Regions from separate parts of the Shewanella sp. SP1S1-7 genome, predicted to be linked through region 1. Evidence: predicted binding sites of a transcription regulator. Region 1 holds the regulator's gene; each other region holds the start of a gene.

Region 1 (4,461 bases):
CGTGATCACTATTATTCAGCCTGAAAGCTATCAAGATGATGCCAAACCAGACGCGCCAGCGGATAGACCTGTGAAAAAGCAGGACTCTAAATGACCCAAATCACCCTAAGAGCACAAAATCTGGCAAAGAGTTATAAGAGTCGCCAAGTGGTTAAAGACGTCAGTCTGACGGTCAAAACCGGTCAAGTCGTTGGCCTACTCGGCCCGAACGGCGCGGGTAAAACTACCACCTTTTACATGGTCGTCGGTCTGGTTAAAAGCGATAAAGGCCACATCTTTATCGACGATGATGATTTAACCGCAGATCCTATGCACCTGCGCGCCCGCAAAGGCATAGGTTACTTGCCGCAGGAAGCCAGTATCTTCCGTAAGCTGACCGTCCATGACAACATCATGGCCGTACTGCAAACGCGCAAAGAATTGAAGAAAGAGCAAAGGGAAGAACAACTCGAGCATCTGCTCGAAGAATTCCACATCACCCACATCCGTGACAGCCAAGGCATGTCATTGTCGGGGGGCGAACGTCGCCGTGTCGAAATTGCACGGGCGTTAGCAGCAAATCCTAAGTTCATTTTGCTCGATGAACCCTTTGCTGGTGTCGATCCGATTTCGGTTATCGACATTAAAAAGATTATCGAACAGCTCAAAAGTCGTGGCCTTGGCGTGTTGATCACAGACCACAATGTCCGTGAGACATTAGATGTGTGTGAACATGCCTATATCGTGAGTCACGGAAACTTGATTGCCGAAGGAACACCCGCAGAGATCTTAGACAATCAGCAAGTTAGGGCTGTGTACTTAGGTGAACAATTCAGGCTATAGTTAATCAAGCGGAGCCAATGCAGGCAATTTATGCCACCATTGGACTCCACTCAAGATGATAACAAGCGACCTCATCCAACAATAATAACGTAGGGATCAGCGGTAACATGAAAGCGTCACTCCAGCTCAAACTGGGTCAACAGTTAACCATGACGCCACAATTACAACAGGCCATCCGTCTGTTGCAACTGTCGTCATTAGAACTGCAGCAAGAGATCCAGCAAGCCTTAGATTCTAATCCCCTTCTCGAGCTGGAAGAGGATCAATTCGACGCCACTAAAGACCCTGTAAACCAAACGCTATCCGATACGGATTTCAGTGAATCTAGCACCCTACCGCCAGAAAAAGACAGCTCCACCATAGACACGGCAGAGTCCTTAACCAAAGAATCCATGCCCGACGAACTCCCCATGGACACCACCTGGGATGAAGTGTTCACCGCCTCTCCCAATTCTGGCCCCGGCGGCAGTCGTGAAGACGATATGCCCTTCCAAGGTGAGACCAGTGAAGGCTTGTATGAACACTTAGAATGGCAAAAAAACCTCACACCGTTTTCTGAAACCGATTTAGCCATTGCCACCGCCATTATTGATGCCATCGACGATCAAGGCTATCTCACCCAAAGCACTGACGAAATCCTCGAAGCCATGGGCAATTCTGAGGTTGAGCTCGACGAAGTCGAAGCCGTACTAAAGCGCATTCAACATTTTGATCCCATTGGTGTTGCCGCCCGCGATTTAAGCGAGTGCCTGTTGATCCAACTGTCGCATTTCGCCGCTGACACGCCCAACCTAGAAAACGCCCGCATGCTGATCAAAGATCATTTAGATCTGATCGCAGCCCGCGATTTTAGATTGTTGATGCGTAAGACTAAATTAAAAGAGGATGAGTTAAGAGACGGCATAGCGCTTATCCAAACCCTCAATCCTCGCCCAGGTTTATTGATTACGCCCAACGATGACGAATACGTCATCCCAGATGTGTCAGTGTCGAAGAAAAATGGCCGCTGGGTGGTTGAGCTGAATCCTGACTGCATGCCAAAAATCAATGTAAACCAACATTATGCCTCGATGGCGCGCAGCACTAAAAGCCAAGCCGATAGCCAATTTATTCGTGGTCATCTGCAAGAGGCTAAATGGTTTATCAAGAGTTTAGAGAGCCGTAATGATACCCTGTTGAAGGTGGCGAACTGTATCGTCCAATATCAGCAAGGTTTCTTTGAATACGGTGAAGAAGCCATGAAACCTATGGTGCTGAACGATATTGCCGAAGCGGTAGAAATGCATGAGTCGACCATCTCAAGGGTGACGACACAGAAATACATGCATACCCCTAAGGGACTTTTTGAACTAAAATACTTCTTCTCTAGCCACGTCGGAACTGACGATGGTGGGGAGTGCTCATCCACAGCAATCAGAGCCTTCATTAAGAAACTGGTTGCAGCGGAAAACCAGAAAAAACCATTAAGCGACAGTAAGATGGCACAGCTTCTGGCAGAACAAGGGATCAACGTAGCCCGCAGAACCATTGCGAAGTACCGAGAGGCTATGCTCATTCCGCCTTCTAATCAGCGTAAAAGTTTATAACCTACAGTGGATATCGGAGGACGTTTCTATGCAAATAAACCTGAGTGGACACCATGTCGAAATTACCGAATCGTTACGCGCATATGTAGAAGAAAAGTTTTCAAAACTTGAACGCCATTTCGAACAGATCAATAATGTGCACGTTGTGCTCAATGTCGAGAAAATGCAACAGATTGCCGAAGCGAGAATAAATCTTATCGGTGGTGAAGTTTTTGCTACTTCAGAGCATGCTGACATGTATGCCGCTATAGACGCCCTGATTGACAAGCTTGATCGTCAGGTTATTAAACACAAAGAGAAGTTAACAAAACACTAATAATGGAACTTTGTACCATACTGCGGCCGGAGTGCACTACCTGCGCCACTCCGGGCAGCAAGAAAAAGGTACTGGAACTCATCAGCGACTTAGTCGCTGCCCAGTACCCGACCCTCTCATCTCAAGAGATATTCGAAAGCCTAGTGGCGCGCGAAAAGATGGGGAGCACAGGTATAGGTAACGGCATCGCCATTCCACATGGTCGACTAGCCGATATAGATCAGCCCATTGCCATACTCATTAAGTGTGAAGAGCCGATAGCATTCGATGCTATCGATAAGCAACCTGTTGATATTTTATTTGCACTACTGGTGCCTGCAGACCAATGTCAGCAGCACTTAAGTACCTTGTCTTGCATGGCCGAAAAGCTGAGCGACAAGCAAATATTAAAGCAATTACGCAAGACGCATGATGAAACGGAACTCTATCAGGTAATCACTGGATGAAACTGGTCATAGTGTCGGGCCGCTCAGGCTCAGGCAAATCTGTCGCCCTAAGGGTACTCGAAGATCTCGGCTATTATTGTGTCGATAACCTTCCCTTGCCCTTAATCGGCACTTTGCTTGAGCAACTCAAAGGCAGTAACGATCTCGTCGCCATCAGTGTCGACGTGCGTAACATGCCTGAGCAGGACAAGGTCTTAGTGAAGCAACTGGCGAGCCTGCCTCCTGATACTGAGTTAACCAGCTTCTTCCTCAATTCCAGCGATAAAATTCTGCTCAAGCGTTACAGCGAGACCCGCCGTTTGCACCCTTTGTCGAAGAGCCAAGTCTCTTTGCAAGAAGCGATAAAACTGGAAGGGAAGCTGCTCGAGCCTATGTCAAAACTGGTCGATCATTACATAGATACGTCGAACCTGAATATCTATGATTTAAGCGACCAAGTCAGACAAATTCTGCTCGGCAGCGTCGATAAAGAGTTAGTGATCAACTTCGAGTCCTTTGGCTTTAAGCACGGTATGCCAACCGAAGCCGACTTTATGTTCGATGTGCGCTTCCTGCCTAACCCACACTGGGAACTGGCGCTGCGTCCATTGACAGGCTTAGATGAGCCCGTGGCTGAGTTCTTAAATCGTCAACCACTCGTGAATAAGTTCATCTGGCAAATCGAAAATTTACTGGAAACTTGGCTGCCACATCTCGAGCGCAACAATCGCAGTTATTTAACTGTGGCGATTGGCTGCACGGGTGGGCAACACAGATCGGTTTACGTCGCAGAGCAATTGGCTAAACGCTTTAGTAACGGTAAACATAAAGTTTATGCCCGCCATCGAGAGCTGAATAATGCCAAAGCTTGAACGTCAGATCACCATCTGTAACAAACTGGGATTACATGCCCGTGCCGCCACTAAGTTGGTGGTACTGGCATCCGAGTTTGATGCGACCATCACCTTAATACAAGGCGATAAACAGGCATCCGCCGCCAGCGTGCTCGGCTTATTGATGCTTGAGACTGGCATGGGTAAAACCATTAAACTTATCGCCGAAGGCCCAGATGCTGAGCCCGCACTCGATGCCATTTGTGCCTTAATCGACGCTAAGTTTGACGAAGCCTGTTAGTTTCATTTCATACTCAGTGTTCCACACAGGCACTCAGATTAGTACACATCACACTTAGCACTGCGTATTTGTGCAGTTCACATCTCGTTTCAAAAGCTTGGCGACACATTTGTCGCTCGACGACACGAACCATAGGCGATTACACTAGCGAGCATTACCGCTGACTCACCTTAGTCTT
Region 2 (4,461 bases), on a different contig from region 1:
TTTTTCGTGAGGCTCTCGCTGTTATTGTCATGATGGTGTCTGCAATTGTATTACCTGGGCTGGGTATTGGTTTGATTGTCGCCGTGTTTCAAGCCGCGACTTCGATTAACGAGCAAACTTTAAGTTTTCTACCGCGATTGTTAGTGACACTTTTCGGTTTGATGTTCATGGGACATTGGTTAGTTGAAACCCTAATGGACTTTTTTGTCGAGATGGTTAATCGCATCCCGCAAGTAATAGGCTAATCCAATGGAGCTGCTGCTCGATACGTTAATGCAGACCATTGCCGCTTATATGTGGCCACTGTTTCGGGTTGCTAGCATGTTAATGGTGATGGTGGTATTTGGGGCCGCAACCACTCCAACTCGTGTGCGCTTACTATTAGCCATGGCGATTACCTTTGCGATAGCACCAGTCCTTCCTCCTGTTCAAAATGCCGATCTATTTTCACTCAGTGCAGTATTTATTACTGCGCAGCAAATCATTATTGGTGTTGCCATGGGGTTTGTGACTCAAATGGTGATGCAAGTTTTCGTATTAACCGGCCAGATTATTGGTATGCAAACCAGTCTCGGGTTTGCTTCTATGGTTGATCCTGGTTCGGGTCAGCAAACACCCGTTATTGGTAACTTTTTTCTATTATTGGCGACATTAATCTTCTTAGCCGTAGATGGCCATCTGTTGATGATCCGTATGTTGGTGGCGAGTTTTGAGACCCTACCCATTTCTAATCAAGGATTAACCCTCACTAGCTACCGTGCTTTAGCAGATTGGGGCTCGTATATGTTTGGTGCGGCATTAACTATGTCGATATCCGCGATTATTGCCTTGTTATTAGTGAACTTGTCCTTCGGTGTGATGACCCGCGCCGCGCCGCAATTAAATATTTTCTCTATTGGTTTTCCGATCACTATGATTGGCGGATTGTTTATTCTCTGGTTAACCTTAACACCTGTTATGGCCCATTTTGATGAAGTGTGGACTGCGGCTCAAGTGCTGCTTTGCGATATGTTAGCGCTTCAATGTAACGCCGATGGTTTGATATGACGGTATTAGGAGCAGCCCATGGCTGAAGAGTCAAGCGGTGAACGCAGTGAGGAACCCACTGGGAGACGTCTCGAACAGGCGCGGGAAAAAGGACAAATTGCGCGTTCGAAAGAACTCGGTACAGCAGCGGTATTAATTTCCGCTGCATGTGGCTTTTATATGTTAGGTCCAAGTCTAGCCACAAGTTTAACTCGGGTATTTGAGACTGTTTTCACCATGGACAGGGCGCAAATTTTTGATACTGAAGAAATGTTTAATGTATGGGGCGTTGTCGCGAGCGAAATCGCCTGGCCCATGGCAAAAATTATGCTGTTAATTGTGGTTGTCGCTTTCATTGGCAATATATCCCTTGGCGGGATGAATTTCTCTACCCAAGCCATGATGCCTAAGGCCAGTAAAATGAGCCCAGTCGCAGGTTTGAAGCGCATGTTCGGTGTGCAGGCGTTAGTTGAGCTGACGAAGGGGATTGCCAAGTTTTCTGTGGTGGCATTTTCTGCGTATTTATTACTGAGCTTTTACTTCAATGATATTATGTTGCTATCTAGTGATCATCTTCCTGGTAATATTTACCACGCATTAGATTTACTTGTGTGGATGTTTATCCTGTTGTGTTCCTCTATTTTATTGATTGTCGTCATCGACGTGCCGTTCCAAATTTGGAATCACAACAAGCAACTTAAGATGACCAAACAAGAAGTAAAGGATGAATATAAAGACACTGAAGGGAAGCCTGAAGTGAAATCGCGAGTAAGGCAGATGCAGCATGAGTTGGCTCAGCGCAGAATGATGGCTGAAGTACCCAATGCCGATGTCATCGTTGTTAACCCTGAGCATTTTGCAGTAGCGATTAAATACGATGTAAAGCGCTCCGCTGCACCCTTTGTCATAGCTAAAGGCGTTGATGACGTCGCATTTAAAATTCGTGAGATTGCTCGCGAACACAATATTGCCATTGTCTCTGCACCACCTCTTGCGAGGGCGATATACCATACGACTAAGTTAGATCAACAAATCCCCGAAGGACTATTTACTGCCGTTGCACAGATTTTGGCTTATGTTTTCCAGTTACGTCAATATCAGAAAGGACGTGGTCGTAAACCTATTCCTGTCCCGCTTAATCAGCCCATCCCTGATGAGTTAAAATATTAAGTTAGCAGCATCTGACACTCGGGAGCGAAAGTCAGATAATGTCACTTTGTATGGATATTCCACTGTTATTTCTTCTTTATATCAATAAGTCACTCGTATAAATTTTCTTAATTAGTCTGATTTATTTTGTTGGCGCGTTTTTTGCTTTTCGCTTATTACACGTCAAAATTTAGGTTATAGCGAATGGATGTTAAAGCGACTCTTGGTCAAGTAAAACAAATGCGGCTGAGCTCATTCAAAGGCATTGGTACGCCTATGGTTGTGCTTGCTGCATTGGCCATGATTGTTTTACCTATTCCTCCATTCTTATTAGACATACTTTTCTCATTCAACATAGCCTTAGCGCTCATCGTATTGTTAGTCGCTATTTATACCGATAGGCCATTAGATTTTGCCGCTTTTCCAACTGTATTGCTGGTGGCGACATTACTACGACTTGCACTAAACGTCGCTTCAACTCGTGTGGTATTACTCGAAGGCCATAATGGCGGTGATGCGGCAGGTAAGGTGATCGAAGCCTTCGGTTCTGTGGTGATCGGCGGTAACTATGCCGTTGGTTTAGTTGTCTTTATCATTTTGATTATTATCAACTTTGCGGTGGTGACTAAAGGTGCCGGTCGTATAGCAGAAGTGAGCGCCCGCTTTACCTTGGACGCTATGCCTGGCAAGCAAATGGCAATTGATGCCGATTTAAATGCTGGAACCTTAAACCAAGACCAAGCAAGAATACGTCGCGCCGAAGTGACCCGTGAAGCTGATTTTTATGGCGCGATGGATGGTGCTTCAAAATTCGTAAAAGGTGATGCCGTTGCGGGTATCATGATTTTAGTGATCAACATCTTAGGTGGTTTCATCATAGGTATTGTTCAGCATGGCTTAAGTTTCTCTGAAGCGGTTGAAATTTATACCTTGCTGACTATTGGTGATGGTCTGGTGGCGCAGATCCCAGGCTTATTACTGTCAATCGCAGCCGCCTTGATGGTAACCCGTCAAAATGAATCGGGCGATATGGGCCAAATGATGATGAGTCAGATGTTTGACAGTCATAAATCATTGGGTATCGCCGCCGGAGTGTTATTTGTCATGGGTATTGTTCCTGGCATGCCACATATGGCGTTCTTAAGCTTCGCCTTTATTACTGCGGGTGCTGCCTATTTTGTCTATAAGCGTAATGAATCAAAACGCATTAAAGCCCTAGAACAAGTCAAATCTGGCCCGATTGAGAGACAAGATAAAGAGCCTAAAGAACTGGGTTGGGATGATGTACATCATGTTGATACTATTGGGCTTGAGGTTGGATATCGTTTGATCCCACTGGTCGATAAGGGCCAAGGTGGCGAGTTATTAAGCCGTATAAAAGGAGTCCGTAAGAAGTTATCGCAAGAGTTGGGCTTCTTAGTACCTGCGGTGCATATTCGCGATAACTTAGATTTGTCACCTAATGCCTACCGCATTTCTCTAATGGGCGTAGTCGTTGGTGAGGCGGATATTCGTCACGACTGCGAATTGGCGATTAATCCTGGCCAAGTCTATGGCAAGCTTGATGGTATCGAAACGCGCGATCCAGCTTTTGGTCTTGAAGCGGTATGGATTGCCCCTGAATTACGTGAACATGCCCAAACATTAGGGTATACCGTCGTTGATGCCGCCACAGTTGTGGCAACCCATATTAGTCAATTGTTGACCAATAATGCTGCTAAGTTGTTAGGATATGAAGAAGTGCAACAACTGATGGATATGCTTGCGAAACACTCGCCTAAGCTGGTGGATGGCTTTATTCCTGATGTAATGCCACTAGGACATGTCGTAAAAGTGATGCAGAACCTATTAAATGAAGGGGTTTCAGTCAGAGACTTGCGTACTATAGTGCAAACTTTGTTAGAATACGGCACTAAGAGTAATGACACTGAAGTCTTGACCGCTGCAGTCCGTATCGCGTTGAAACGTATGATCGTCCAGGAAATTTCAGGCCCAGAGCTCGAAATCCCTGTCATAACTTTGGCGCCAGAGTTGGAACAGATGTTGCATCAGTCAATGCAAGCAACCGGTGGTGATGGTCCTAACATTGAACCCGGTCTTGCAGAACGCATGCAGCAGTCCCTTGCCGATGCGGCTCAGAAGCAAGAAATGGTCGGACAACCCGCCATATTGTTGACGTCAGGTATGTTACGCGCGACGCTGTCACGCTTTGTTAAACATACTATTCCTAATCTCAGAGTCATTTCATATCAAGAAATACCTGATGAGAAGCAAATACGTATCGTA
Region 3 (4,461 bases), on a different contig from region 1:
GCCGCGATTTCACGCACAGGCTCAGCCACACCAGGGCTATAAGCTAGGGCGAGATCGTGACTCGTTTCGGCAGGTTTGGTAAGGCAAACTGCGGTTTTGCCTGGTATTGGAAATTCATGATAATCGAGTGCTTGTTGACGAATATCTGACATTTTAAAATCCTGAAATGCGACATTTATAATTTATGAGAGTAAGGCCTACCAACACACATCTAGTCTCACCAAAGGGTGATGTTAATAGTCTGGCTGGTCGGGGTAAGATACGCCAATAAGGGGGATTTTTAAATAAGAGATTCAGAAATTTCACTTTAGCCTGCAAATATCACCTCTAAGCTTAGTTTTATAAACTTATCTCCTATAATAAAGCTGCATTTCTTAATATATTTTGTAGGAAACAAACATATATTTTGTAGTTATAGCGCTAGTTGTAGCGAGTTAATCTCAAAAATGTTGGTTAAATTACAATATATGACAGCTAGCATATTTATCTTATAGATAATTGCTATAAATAAGTCGAATTACATACTTGAACTCGCAATACTCAGTAAGTTGACGATTAATTGAGTGACGTCGTACCAGATGGGATTTAACATAAGTATTAAGATAGGCGTAAATAAAGCAGTTCAGCAAATGACAGAAAGCAAAAAGGCGCCATAGGCGCCTTTTCTAGAAACATTGCAATCGCAATTATTTCTTTGCAAGCACTGCGAAGCGCTTGTTGAATTTGTCGATACGACCGCCAGTATCAACAACTTTTTGTGTACCAGTGTAGAATGGGTGACAAGCACCACATACGTCTAAATGCAGATCTTTACCAGCAGTAGAGTTTACTTTGATAACGTTACCACAAGTACAGTTTGCAGTGATGATAGCGTATGTTGGGTGGATACCTGGTTTCATTGGGGTTACCTCAAAAGTGTAAGGCCATGTCGCTCTTCCAACCCGTAGTCGGACACCACATGCATGTTAATAACAATATGTTTAGGGCGCAGAATGGTACAGCATACCCACAAGGGATACAAGTAGATTATCTGAGCGTTTGGCGGCTATTTTGACTTTAGTTCGCCGCATCATTTTCCCGCCTCTTTAGCTTCAAACATCGCCTGCGCCTCTTTGGCGTTAGCATGCTGTGCCAAAATCATTTTCGAAGGGCAGGACAGAGCCGCATTACTCTTGAGTGCGTTGATTTTATTTTTTGAGAAAGCCGCTGGATTCGCCTCGTAGATCGCCAGCATAGCGCCATAAACACTCACGTCCCAATCGTTGGCATAGCGATTCGCGATACGCCACAAGGTCTCACCTGCAAGATAAGTTAACTGACAATGTTCAGGTGTCTGCGAAGCTGTTGGGGACGTTTCAGCGGCATTCACTTTGAGTTCGCTATTTGTTGTCTTAACTGCTTCAGTGGCCACTATTTGCTCATCCGCTGCTTCAGGAAATTTAAAGCCAGTCACAACTTCAGCCGCTGGCACTGTGGGCTTAGTATTTACATGAGCATCTACATCAGTATCTACATGAATATTTGCAGCCGTAATAACCGTCGCAGGCTTAGCCTCCAACACTCGCGTGGATTCAGCGGCCACTTTTACAGGCTGAGCATTCACTTTATCCGCACGCTTTTGCACCTGCGCTGTCGTCGTATTTTTACTGCCCGATGCTGCTTTTGCGGTTAGCGTGGCCAATGTTGGCTTAGCCTCGCCAAATAGATTGATACTTTTGACCTCATACCATCGGTCGAGTCGATACTCCCTCACTAAGAGTTTAGCCTTGTCATCTTTTACATCTTCAACACCCGTGAGCAAAACTAAAAAGCGATTAAGCTCCTCAACCATTAACTTTTCTTCGCCGCCAGCTTGCTGCACCACAAACTCTAAGCGCGACATGTCTTGATTGTCCGCAATCACATTCACCCTGAGTTTTGGATAACCGCCTAACTCAAACATGCGGCTGTTAACGCTCACATGGGAGACTTGTGCCATGCTAGATGCGCTACACACTAACGCGAGTAGACCTAATGATTTCACTCTATTAGCCATTTATTTACTCTCAACTATCCTTGGTAAACCATCATTAGGGCTAGCCCTAGCCAGCCGCGCTGAGTACACTAAACCACATTCTTGCCTAAGACTTGCCAGCATATGTCATTGTTTGTCGAAGTTGCGTTACCTGTGCCTATGCGGCAAACCTTTAGCTACCGCGTACCCGAAACTTATCCTAGTACACCGCAGATAGGCGTGCGCGTTAAAGTCCCCTTCGGTCGTCAACAATTAATCGGATTAGTCACAGGTATCACAGATACATGTAGCTTAGCGCCTAAGCAGATTAAGTCTGTGCTTGAGTTTATCGACGATAAACCTTTGTTGCCTGAATCACTTTATAAATTAACGCTTTGGGCCGCGAGATACTATTTTTGCAGCCAAGGGCAGATGCTAACCCAAGCCTTACCAGTGGCCCTTCGCAAAGGGCTCGATGCCGCGCCACAAAAGATCCAATTCTGGCAATTAACTGAAATAGGCCAAAATATTGCGCCCGAAGCGGTTAAACGAGCACCCGCACAGAGAAAATTACTCGAGTTACTCAAACCCGCCAGTTTAACCCAAGAAGAAGTGATCAGCTTAGATATCAGTAAAGCGGCACTTAAAGCCCTAGAAGATAAAGGCTGGGTGGCACGCCACGAAAAAATCGCCGAGCTTAACCTAGACTGGCGCACCACACTCGAAATGGACGAAACGCCACATAAACTCAATAAAGAACAAGCCGTCGCCGTTGCCACTTTAAATCTGCAACAAGGATATCACTGTACTTTATTAGAAGGCATTACCGGTTCGGGTAAGACGGAAGTCTATTTGGCGGTGCTGGAAGAAATCCTCAAGCAAGGCAAGCAAGCGTTAATTTTAGTGCCTGAAATCGGTTTAACACCCCAAACTATCAATCGCTTTAAGCGCCGTTTTAAAGTCAATATCGCCATATTGCACTCAGGGTTAACCGACAATCAAAGACTCGAAGCATGGCGCCAAGCCCGCTGTGGTCAGGCCGCCATCATTATCGGCACCCGCTCAGCTTTGTTCACGCCTATGGCCTATCCCGGCATTATCATACTCGATGAAGAGCACGACAGCAGCTTCAAGCAACAGGAAGGCGTCGGTTATCACGCCCGCGACTTGGCAGTCATGCGTGGCCATTTAGAATCAATTCCTGTGATATTAGGTACGGCAACCCCCTCACTCGAAAGTCTACAAAATGCTTTAAGTGGCCGTTACCATCATTTGCAATTGGGTGAGCGCGCGGGCGTTGCTAAAAAAGTGCGTCAAGGCATTATCGACATTAAAAATATGCCGTTAAAAGCAGGCATGTCGGTGCCGCTGCTGAACGAAATCCGTCTGCATTTAGACGCAGGCAACCAAGTGTTACTGTTTCTCAATCGCCGCGGCTTTGCACCCGCCCTGCTTTGCCACGAGTGTGGGCACTTACACGAGTGCGACCGCTGCGATGCGTTTTTCACTGTGCATCAATCTCTTGGCGAAATTTGCTGCCATCATTGTGGCAATCAATACGCTATCCCTAAGCAATGCCATAAATGCGGTAGCACTATGCTGATGGGCCAAGGCATAGGCACTGAACAACTGGCCGAGGCGCTGCAACAGGAGTTTCCGAAACATCCAGTCGTGCGCATCGACCGCGATACCACTCGCTTGAAAGGCTCATTAGAAACCCACTTAAACGCAATTCATAAGGGCGAATATAAAATCCTCGTCGGCACGCAAATGCTAGCTAAAGGCCATCACTTTCCTGATGTGACGCTTGTTGGGCTACTCGATGTCGATGGCGCCTTATTTAGCGCCGACTTTCGCGCGCCCGAGCGTTTTGGGCAGCTCTATACCCAAGTCGCCGGGCGTGCGGGCCGTGCCAGTAAACCCGGCACGGTATTATTGCAAACTCACCAGAGTGACAATCCTATTTTGCGAGATTTGCTGCACCGCGGTTATGGCGAGTTTGCCCGTAGCCAGTTAAAAGAGCGCCAACAGGCACTGCTGCCGCCAGCATGGCATATGGTGTTGGTACGCGCCGAAGCGCATTTAGCCAGTGATGCCGATAACTTTCTCAACGCCTTCGCCGCGCTCTTGCCGCAAGATAAAGAATTTGAGGTGATTGGTCCTATGCCAGCGCCCTTAGATAAAAAAGCCGGCAAGTTCCGTCGCCAACTGCTATTCCAAGCTAAAAACCGCAACCGTCTGCAGCAAGAGTTTGAACGTATTCATCCGCTTGTAGAACAACTGCTCGAAGCTAAACGCTGCCGATGGAGCTTAGACAGAGATCCGCAGGATCTCCTCTGAGTCGAGTATTTGATAAGTATTTAAGCGCCATTTGATAAAAAATCATCGGGAAGATAGCAATTGTTAAGCACAAGCGGCTAAAATATGCGGTTATTCCCTGTATTCACTCTTAAAGTTAGTGCCGATTA
Region 4 (4,461 bases), on a different contig from region 1:
CGGAACTTAACAAATTGCCCCGTCAACTCAGCAAGTCCAAAATGCTTGTCTGTCTCTTGCATTTCAAGACTATTACGCTGCTGTTGTTGGCCACGAGCGGCCTGCATTGCCGCAGAAAAATCAACATCGCGGGCTTTATAATGTGGCGTATCGGCGTTAGCGATATTGCTCGAAATGACTTCAGCTCGCTGCGCTCTAATACCGAGAGTGTACTGATGCACACCCAGTGCATTATCAAAATTGATCGCCATAAAATTGCCTCCTCGTGTTACTCACGGAAACAAAGCAATTCATGTGCCAACATCAGGAGACAATGAAAATAACAATTAGGATAAGCAAGTGATGGGTAAAAAATTACCGACAAATGTCGGTAATTTTCTTTAAAGCTGTAGACTTAAGTCTTTTTCTGGTAATAAATCCCTGGGTTACAACGGACCATATCAAACTCGTCCGTTAAACCAGCTATAGATTCGGAAGCACCAAGAAATAGAATGCCTTTTGGATTAAGAGCGGCAGCGAATTGCCGCAAAATTTTTGCCTTTGCCTCAGGCGCAAAATAAATCAGCACATTGCGGCAAAAAATAATGTCGAACTTACCAAGTAAGCTATAACTTTCAAGCAGATTATGTGCTCTAAAGTTCACTAAACGCTTAACATTATCCTTTAACTTCATATTGCCTGAAGGCAAAGCATCAAAAAACTGACGCTTACGCTCTTCGGATAAACCGCGTGCTAATGCCAAGCTATCGTACTCAGCATTTTTGCAGCGTTCTAACATGGAAGGCGATAAATCCGTAGCTTGAATCGAAGCACTACCAGCAAGCGCACCAGGCTTCTTTTGTTGATACTCAAGAATCGTCATCGCCAGTGAATAGGGTTCTTGCCCAGACGAACACGCGGCCGACCAAATCTTAAGTGGACGACCTAAACGACTATACTCAGGTAACAAAACGTTATGCAATAACTCAAATGGATAACGATCACGGAACCACAGGGTTTCATTGGTCGTCATAGCATCAATCACTTCTGCCCGAAGCGCGCGTTCCGTTGGCTTCATCGAATGCTTAACCACATCGGATAAGGATGGCAGGTTATATTTCCCCATTAAAGGAGCAAGACGACTGCGCACCAGATATTGCTTATTTTCACCCAGTACGATGCCGCTGTGTTGCTCTAAGAACAACCTAAATTGATTATATTCAGCCTCAGCGAGTGATTTATTTGGCACATTCACATCCTAAATCCTATTGCAAGCACCAAAATCAGTGCGAAACCATCATGTTACAAAGTCGAGATTATAGCGTAAAGCATATATAGGTACTAACTACTGAACTTACAAACTTAAGTGCTTATTCACTGCAGCAGCCAGTTCGTCGGGATTAAACTTAGCGATAAAGTCATTGGCCCCCACTTTTTGAACCATTGCCTGATTGAATACTCCACTTAACGACGTATGCAGTACCACTTTAATATGCTTGAGCTTAGGATCATCTCGGATCTCCGCGGTCAGGGTATAACCATCCATCTCAGGCATCTCAATGTCTGAGATAATAAGAGGGATTTCATCGGCAACATTGTCCATTTCTTTGGCGATTTCTTTGAGCTTATCTAATGCTTCTCGGCCATCTTTTGCGGTATCAATTTGTAAGTTCAATGACTCGAGTGAACGAATAATCTGCTTACGCGCCACGGCAGAATCATCGATAACCATAATATGATAATGCTGGGTTCTGTCGAGGGTCAGCTTTTCATTGGCTTCTTCACTGATGGCAGTTTTAACCGGTGAAATCTCATCTAAGATTTTTTCAACGTCGAGAATTTCAACCAATTCACCTTCAATCTCAGTTACAGCCGTCAGATAAGAATAACGACCCGCACCTTGAGGAGGAGGCATAATCGCTTCCCAATTCATGTTGATAATCCGCTCAACCGAACTGACTAAGAAGCCTTGAACGCTGCGGTTATATTCAGAAATAATGATGAAGCAGTTTTCAGTACTCGCTAAAGGTCTACCGCCTGTTGCCGCACTCAAATCAATAACTGAAATAGTCGTACCGCGAATATGCGCGACACCTTTTACAAAAGGATTAAGTTTAGGCAAAGTGGTCAGTGGTGGGCACTGCAGTACTTCTTTCACCTTAAACACGTTAATCCCAAACCGTTGACGACCGTTTAACTTAAAAAGCAGCAATTCTAAACGGTTTTGACCAACGAGCTGGGTTCGTTTGTTGACTGAATCAAGAATACTCGACATAACTCTGCCTTGTTGTTCTGTTTATGTACGGCCCTATGACTCGTTTGAGTATAGGCATATTAATTGCTTACGTCTTATCTATCGATAAACATAGTCGAAACTGAGTCAATCTTCTGACAGTGATGCAAATTATTATTACAGTGGTCAGCTTCGAACTTGATAAAAGTATAGGTGCATTCTGGCGTTACAAGCTAGTCTCTTCATTATGAAAGTAAATTTAGTCTGTTTTTTTAGTGTTTTCACCCTCTTCATGCCCGCTTTTGCGAGTGCAGAGCCTATTGTTCCCACCGTATCGGCCATCTCAGAATTAGCTAAAGCGCTTATTTCAGAAAAAATATCTGTGCCAACTAATGCCAAAGTCGATATTTCGCCGCAATTAGTTGACGCAAGAATGCTGCCGTCACTATGCTCGTCGCCGATTAAGGTTGAATTGGCGAGTGACAGGGAAATTAGTCGTAATAACACCCTAAAAGTCAGCTGCGATACACAAGAGCTCGCTTACCCTTGGCAAATTTATATCTCGGTGAGAGTGGATATTTTATTCCCCGTTGTGGTCACAACTGAAACCTTAGCGCCTGGCGAACTCATCTCCCCTAGCCAAGTTGAAATCCGTTACATTGAGCAAAATAGTTTACGGGGCGCTGAATTTGATGACCCAAGTAAATTAGCTGGTGTGCGAGTCAAACGACGCATCTCGAAGGATAATCCTATATTGAGCAATAACTTATGCTTCGTGTGTAAAAACGACTCGGTATCTATTTATGTTCGTTCTAACTCATTCGAACTTAAAACTGCGGGCGAAGCCCTACAAGATGGCAATAAAGGCGATCGGATCAGAGTCAAAAATAGCAGTTCAAACAAAGAACTAGATGCTATAGTCACGGGCATTGGCGAAGTTGAAGTAAGAATGTAAAATATTCTAAAGCTTTTTTATAAGCTGCCGATACCCCAGTTAAGAAATCCCGTACACACGACGCTGGAGCCGAAAATGGCAATTGATATTAGCAAACTCAACACTGCAACGACCGCACAAGTTCGTTCAGGTGCAACTAAAACTAGCAGCGATCAATCTGCTCAAGTTGCCACAAAATCGACAACACCACAAAGAAGCGACTCAGTGGTGATTACAGCGCAAGCGCAACAACTGCAAGGAGCTCAGACTAAAATGGCGAGCCTTCCTGAAGTTGATCAAAAGAAAGTGGCCGAAATTAAACAAGCTATCGCCGAAGGCCGCTACAAAATTGACCCCGAAAAGTTGGCTGCCAATATTGCAAGTTTTGAAGCCGAACTTAATGACTTGAATAAAGAGTAACTATGACTGAAATAGCTAAACTGGTAGATCTACAACACGCCCATTTGGCTGTTCTTAAGCAAATAATACTCAAGGAAAAAGGCGCTTTGGTTGACCAAAACGCCGATTTACTGCTTTCTCTTGCTAACGAAAAATCACAATGTCTGAAAGAACTCAAGACTAATGACGATATTCTGGCAAACCACACTGATAAGTCTCAACTCACTCAGCAAAGTGAACTCGTGCATAAAATGGCCGTTGTCAAAGACGCATTAACTGAATGCAAAGAACTGAACGATCAAAATGCCAGTTTAATTGAGATGAATTTAGCCAGTCTCAATCGCTTCGCTCAAGCTTTACAAGCCAGTAGAAACGCCTCCAGCCTTACGTATAACGATAAAGGCAAGACCTCAACTATCTCAAGTTTAGGTAATGATTTAAAAGCCTAACAGGCGCATCAATTCCCACTCTGTATTTCCAGCCTCTAAACTTTGATTAAAGATTAAACTTTGATACTTTGCAGAAAAAGAAAAGCCGCATACTACTCGTATAGTTAGCGGCTCAATAGAGTCATGTAGAAATGACTAGAAATACGTGACTTCTTTCACTCGCTGTGGACGACTCTGTTGTTGATACAGTGCCCATACCCGTGAAAAATCCAGTTCTAACTCAGTGACATAATGATCGCCAGCCGGATAACTCTTTACAACCCGCGCCCCACGGATCACCCCAGAAACCGACGCTTTAACATTATCGTCCGTCAACATCCAATCACTGACACTGCTGTTTGCCGTTATTTTCTGCCCATATACTTGTTCCGCTAATTCACGGTAGGCCACAATTTTTGATGCTTGCATGGCCATCAACACTCTTTGTGATTGCTCTTTAGCCGGTTGAGTCGCTAAGGGCGCATATC

Evidence for each region. Region 1 encodes sigma-54, which starts transcription at its own class of promoters, with help from an activator protein. Its sites were predicted from a motif close to GTTGGCACGNNNNTNGNNT; they were not measured.
Region 2: a site for sigma-54 is predicted at 2,325-2,343, ahead of flhA (flagellar biosynthesis protein FlhA). Genes of this name have one in related genera too.
Region 3: a site for sigma-54 is predicted at 2,117-2,135, ahead of Q4Q49_RS08295 (FimV/HubP family polar landmark protein). Genes of this name have one in related genera too.
Region 4: a site for sigma-54 is predicted at 2,305-2,323, ahead of flgA (flagellar basal body P-ring formation chaperone FlgA). Genes of this name have one in related genera too.

What each region holds. Positions count from the first base shown of each region.
Region 1 covers NZ_JAUOEU010000010.1:126,503-130,963, forward strand. The annotation lists gene lptA (lipopolysaccharide transport periplasmic protein LptA) at 1-94, shown strand, start outside; gene lptB (LPS export ABC transporter ATP-binding protein) at 91-822, shown strand; gene Q4Q49_RS10515 (RNA polymerase factor sigma-54) at 930-2,408, shown strand; gene hpf (ribosome hibernation promoting factor) at 2,437-2,724, shown strand; gene ptsN (PTS IIA-like nitrogen regulatory protein PtsN) at 2,727-3,170, shown strand; gene rapZ (RNase adapter RapZ) at 3,167-4,021, shown strand; gene Q4Q49_RS10535 (HPr family phosphocarrier protein) at 4,008-4,283, shown strand.
Region 2 covers NZ_JAUOEU010000006.1:12,796-17,256, reverse strand. The annotation lists gene fliQ (flagellar biosynthesis protein FliQ) at 1-245, shown strand, start outside; gene fliR (flagellar biosynthetic protein FliR) at 250-1,047, shown strand; gene flhB (flagellar biosynthesis protein FlhB) at 1,066-2,196, shown strand; gene flhA (flagellar biosynthesis protein FlhA) at 2,380-4,461, shown strand, end outside.
Region 3 covers NZ_JAUOEU010000007.1:177,753-182,213, forward strand. The annotation lists gene Q4Q49_RS08285 (malic enzyme-like NAD(P)-binding protein) at 1-152, opposite strand, end outside; gene rpmE (50S ribosomal protein L31) at 687-899, opposite strand; gene Q4Q49_RS08295 (FimV/HubP family polar landmark protein) at 1,070-2,035, opposite strand; gene priA (primosomal protein N') at 2,138-4,333, shown strand.
Region 4 covers NZ_JAUOEU010000006.1:48,772-53,232, forward strand. The annotation lists gene flgB (flagellar basal body rod protein FlgB) at 1-251, opposite strand, end outside; gene Q4Q49_RS06930 (protein-glutamate O-methyltransferase CheR) at 395-1,234, opposite strand; gene Q4Q49_RS06935 (chemotaxis protein CheV) at 1,334-2,254, opposite strand; gene flgA (flagellar basal body P-ring formation chaperone FlgA) at 2,460-3,167, shown strand; gene flgM (flagellar biosynthesis anti-sigma factor FlgM) at 3,243-3,566, shown strand; gene Q4Q49_RS06950 (flagella synthesis protein FlgN) at 3,569-3,994, shown strand; gene Q4Q49_RS06955 (LPP20 family lipoprotein) at 4,130-4,461, opposite strand, start outside.